Regions from separate parts of the Paenibacillus sp. LjRoot56 genome, predicted to be linked through region 2. Evidence: predicted binding sites of a transcription regulator. Region 2 holds the regulator's gene; the other holds the start of a gene.
The links. The regulator NrdR, encoded in region 2, represses ribonucleotide reductase genes. The targets are predictions, from matches to a motif close to AACACNATATATNGTGTT.
Positions count from the first base shown of each region.

Region 1: nrdI (class Ib ribonucleoside-diphosphate reductase assembly flavoprotein NrdI) is a predicted target of NrdR. The motif match lies at 819-836, and genes of this name have one in related genera.

Region 1 is NZ_CAXURV020000001.1:2,084,341-2,086,807, forward strand. Features, by position in the region: gene serC (3-phosphoserine/phosphohydroxythreonine transaminase) at 1-517, shown strand, start outside; gene nrdI (class Ib ribonucleoside-diphosphate reductase assembly flavoprotein NrdI) at 1,110-1,469, shown strand; gene nrdE (class 1b ribonucleoside-diphosphate reductase subunit alpha) at 1,456-2,467, shown strand, end outside.
Region 2 is NZ_CAXURV020000001.1:2,645,420-2,647,886, reverse strand. Features, by position in the region: gene ACSQ8O_RS11785 (hypothetical protein) at 1-160, opposite strand, end outside; cyclic di-GMP riboswitch class I at 245-343, shown strand; gene ACSQ8O_RS11780 (hypothetical protein) at 386-574, shown strand; gene ACSQ8O_RS11775 (hypothetical protein) at 813-947, opposite strand; gene nrdR (transcriptional regulator NrdR) at 1,053-1,532, opposite strand; gene ACSQ8O_RS11765 (alpha/beta-type small acid-soluble spore protein) at 1,644-1,853, shown strand; gene ACSQ8O_RS11760 (lytic transglycosylase domain-containing protein) at 1,954-2,467, opposite strand, start outside.

The DNA.
Region 1 (2,467 bases), 560 kb from region 2:
CTATGCGGGAGCACAGAAGAACCTTGGACCATCTGGTGTGACCGTTGCGATTATTAAAGACGATCTACTCGTTGATCTGCCAAAAACAATCCCAACGATGATGCGTTATGAAACGCATAGCAAAAACAATTCCTTGTATAACACACCGCCAGCATACTCCATTTATATGGTGAATCTGGTGTTGAAATGGATTGAAGAGCAAGGCGGATTGACGGTTATTCAGAAGAATAATGTAGAAAAATCAGGCCTTATTTATAACGCAATTGATAGCAGCAATGGCTTCTACCGTGGACCTGTAGATCTAGGAAGCCGTTCTGCGATGAATATTACATTCCGCTTGCAAGATGAAGAGCTGGAGAAGAAGTTCATTAAAGAAACCGAGCAGCAAGGGTTCGTTGGATTGAAAGGTCATCGCAGTGTCGGTGGTTTACGTGCTTCCACGTATAACGCAGTTCCTTACGCATCATGTAAAGCACTTGCTGATTTCATGACGGATTTCCAACAACGCAACAGCTAGGAAAATGAATTAAGCTATTCATGGCACCCTCGTGTGCGCGTGAATAGCTTTTTTTGTGCTGAGGCATGTAGTTTCGACCGAGGGGTTTAAAAGCCTGTAGAGGGTCACTGAGCAGGTTTAAAAGCGGTAATTGGAAGATGAGTTTGGACTAGATCTAGTAGAGGAGGAATGTCCTAGTCATTTCGACATATCCGAAAAAATCAAGTAAAAATTGAAAATATTTTTTCTAAACCCATCGAGCCACGCCCCGTCTAGGATTACGTGTTTTGGAATTGTAAATAGGTCGTTTTGCTCGTTGACAAACACAATATATTGATATAAATTTGAATCTATCAACTAGATGTCGTGATAAAAAGCGCATTGCGAGATTGCTAGCAGAAGGCTCATATCGAGCCGGAAATCAAGTGAAACCGCAGGTTTCAAGCTTTTTTGACCGTTTACGGAGTCGTGAAACAAATGCAGATTCTGTCGATTAATGGGTAGATGAACTCGCGAATGACAGACGATAGAATTGGTATCTTTACTACATATAGGTTACCCGCAAGCGAAGACACAAGATAGAGAGAATTGAGAATGATAGGAGACGGAAGCTATGTTGATTGCTTACGATTCGAAGACTGGAAATGTTCGCCGTTTTATTGCGAAGCTCCAGATGCCCGCGGTACAAATTGAGGAAGCGATGACAATGGACGAGCCATTCGTACTCGTGACGTATACAACTGGTTTTGGACAAATTCCTCCCAAGGTTGCTTCTTTCCTAGAAAGTAATTCCTCTCGTCTTCAAGGCGTTGCAGCAAGCGGTAATCGCAACTGGGGAGATGGCTTCGCCAAAAGCGCAGATACGATCTCAGCACTTTATGATGTTCCCGTATTAACCAAATTCGAATTATCCGGCACGAAAAATGATGTAGAACGATTTGTTCAGGGGGTACAAGCAATTGCGGCACATTGAACTTAATAATGAATTAATGCAACGCGGTACGGATGGTTTTTTTCAATTAGAGAAGGATAAAGAAGCTGTTAAGGTGTTCATAGAAGAAGTACACAGCAGAAGCCTCACATTCCCCGATACCTCTTCGAAGGTTCGTTATATGATCGACAATAACTTCTACGAGAACGTTTATGACAAATACACCGAAGATGAAGTTAACAGCGTGTATCAAGTGGCACATGACAATCAATTCGAGTTCGCATCGTATATGGCAGCTTCGAAATTTTATACAGATTACGCTTTACGCAGTGACGATAAGACGTTATACCTCGAGCATTTCCCTGATCGCGTAGCGATCGTAGCCCTGTACTTGGGTCGCGGAAATGCAGAGACGGCACGCGTGCTGGCCCTATCCATGATGGAGCAGCGCTTGCAGCCAGCGACACCTACGTTCCTGAACGCAGGCAAGAGTCGTCGTGGCGAATTAGTATCGTGCTTCTTATTAGAAATGGATGATTCCTTAAATTCCATCAACTATGTATTAGCAACATGTATGCAGTTGTCCAAAATTGGCGGCGGTGTAGCCGTGAACTTATCAAAGCTTCGTGGGCGCGGTGAAACGATTAAAGGCGTTGAGGGTGCGGCGAAAGGTATTATTCCTGTACTTAAGCTAATGGAGGATGCGTTCTCCTATGCGGATCAAATGGGTCAACGCAAGGGCTCAGGCGCGGCGTATTACAACATTTTTGGCTGGGACGTTATGGAGTTCCTAGATAGTAAGAAAATTAATGCGGATGAGAAATCCCGTTTGAAAACACTCTCCATCGGACTTATTGTACCGAATAAGTTTTATAAGTTGGCGGAGGAGAACAAGCCTCTACATATTTTCGCTCCTTACACCGTTCTGCAAGCTTATGGCAAGCATATGGATGATCTGGATATGGATGAAATGTATGATGAACTTCTAGCGAACCCTAAAGTTAAGAAGAAAGCAATCATGAATGCACGTGATATGCTGA
Region 2 (2,467 bases):
AAGGAGCTGCTGGCTCATCTAGCACATAAGTGTGAATAGCCTCTGAACGATTATAGACATAAGCGAGTAAACGTGCTTGATCAAGACCAAGCGCCTCCGCTACCTTAACAATATCCAATTCATAAATAATTTTACTTGATTTTGGGCTATTGACGGACATATGCTTCAACCATCCTTCGAATTAATGTAATTAATAGCACGTTAAACCTAACCTGTGATATAGTTTTCATATAAGACGTTATCGGTATGATAAGGGCAAAACCGCTGAAAAGTGGTGACGCAAAGCTAAAGGGGCTAAATTGGCAATCCTGTCTAGTGTCCAATATGTCAGCCAGCTACCGCCTCCATCCGATAATGGCAGTTCGACAAAGGAGGAATCAGCTTCATGAATAAAATGGTAATTGACGGCAATATGAGCATAGACATAAAGCATTTAATCGATAACTTGCATCTCCCTGATGATGATATTTTGGACATGTTCTCCTTTTCATTCAGCGGCAACCTATTAACATCTGATGAAGCCATCCGATTTATTCATTTTCTTCGAAGTGAATTGGACAAACGCACTCAATAACCGAATTATGCCTTATCGCTTTCAAAAATACAGTCGGTTGATGTCATGAGAATATTTTTTTTTCAAAAGCTCATGAGGGCGCGTCGTTATTGACTTTTCTCTGATGAATCAACAAAAGACAGCGCACCTGCCGCTGTCTTTTGTTGATTTTTTGTCACATTTCGAAAAAAAACAAATCAATTCATGTCACCCTCTAATTTTCCCACAATGTATTTGTAAATGGTGACCTTCTGTTAGGCTACTTGACGACTTTAACGACCGCCACTTTAGTCATTAATACTGCACTCACTATTGGCGTCACTGTCAATTTAGAAACATTATCATTCACAGCCGCCTCCTCCTCCACCTCAACAACGAACAATCTGGTTATCACAACAACTATTCATACGAATTAGCTCAAAAGTGAATAAAGCCGCGTGGTCTCATGAAATCATTCATGAGACCACGCGGCTTTTACTGAGAAGCATACATGTGCTGCTTATTTGTCTCGGAGCAGCCCGACATCATGCTTTCCCAATATTTGCGTTAACTCCTTCAAAAACATGTTAATGTCCTTGAACTGCCTATATACAGAGGCGAAGCGAATGTAGGCCACTTCATCGACGGGGTACAATTGCTCCATCACAATTTCACCAATGCCAAGGCTATCTACTTCGGCATGTGCCGTCGTACGAAGCTGCATTTCAACTTCGGAGACAAGCATCTCTAGCCGCTCCATGGAAACAGGTCTTTTTTCACAAGCACGAATTAAGCCCCGTAAAATTTTCTCTCGACTAAATTCTTCCCGACTTCCATCTTTTTTAATCACAATTAAAGGTGTTTCTTCTACCATTTCGAAAGTTGTGAATCTTCGCGCGCATTTCTCGCATTCACGGCGCCGACGAATGGATTTATTCTCATTGGCAGACCTGGAATCAAGCACTTTCGTACCAGAATGGTCACAGAACGGGCATTTCATTCGCTTTCATCTCCTTTCTCACTTGGAAATATCATTACCATATGTTACATGTCTTGAAGTTTGGAGTTCTGCACACAATAGATTTACCAACCGACAAGGAGGTGAACAGACATGAGCTCAAGCAACACTTTAGTCGTTCCACAAGCTAATGCAGCCTTGGATCAGTTGAAGTACGAGGTAGCTCAGGAGCTAGGTATCGCTATCCCACAAGATGGCTACTATGGCAACATGACTTCTCGTGAAACTGGATCTATTGGTGGTAGCATTACTCGTCGCCTGGTGCAAATCGCAGAACAATCTCTAGCAGGTCAATTCAAGTAATCTTGAAAAACACACGCTTTTGACTCTGCAAAACAGGAAGTATTGGACTTTGCGCTCCACTCGGAGCTAGTCCAATGCTTCTTTGTTTTGTCGGGCTAACTTAAGCATCTGCACCCTGCCATTGCTCCGAGTCCGTGTATAACTTCGTATACTTCTCATAGTAATAAAGAACTCGCTGTACATAATGACGGGTTTCACCAAATGGAATATCACGAATATTGTCTTCAGAACCGTCCCAAACGTTACCGTTTTTCCATTTATTCACATTACCTTGACCTGCATTATACGCTGCAATGGCATAGACTAAATTCCCATTATAATGCTTAATTAACCAATTTAGATACCATGACCCTAAATAAATATTAATATCGACTCGAAGCAAATCTTCTTGTGTATGAGGCCCTAGATTCGAGGATTCAACAATCCAATCAGCGGTATCAGGCATAAGCTGCATGAGCCCTAATGCCCCTTTGCTTGATTCTAAATGATATTTATAATTCGTTTCGACGCGAATAATGGCTGCAATTAGAAACGGGTCTATATTGTGTTTCGCCGCGCTTTGCTTAATCTCCTGCTGAAAGTAGATGGGATATAGCTTTCTACCTATAATTGCG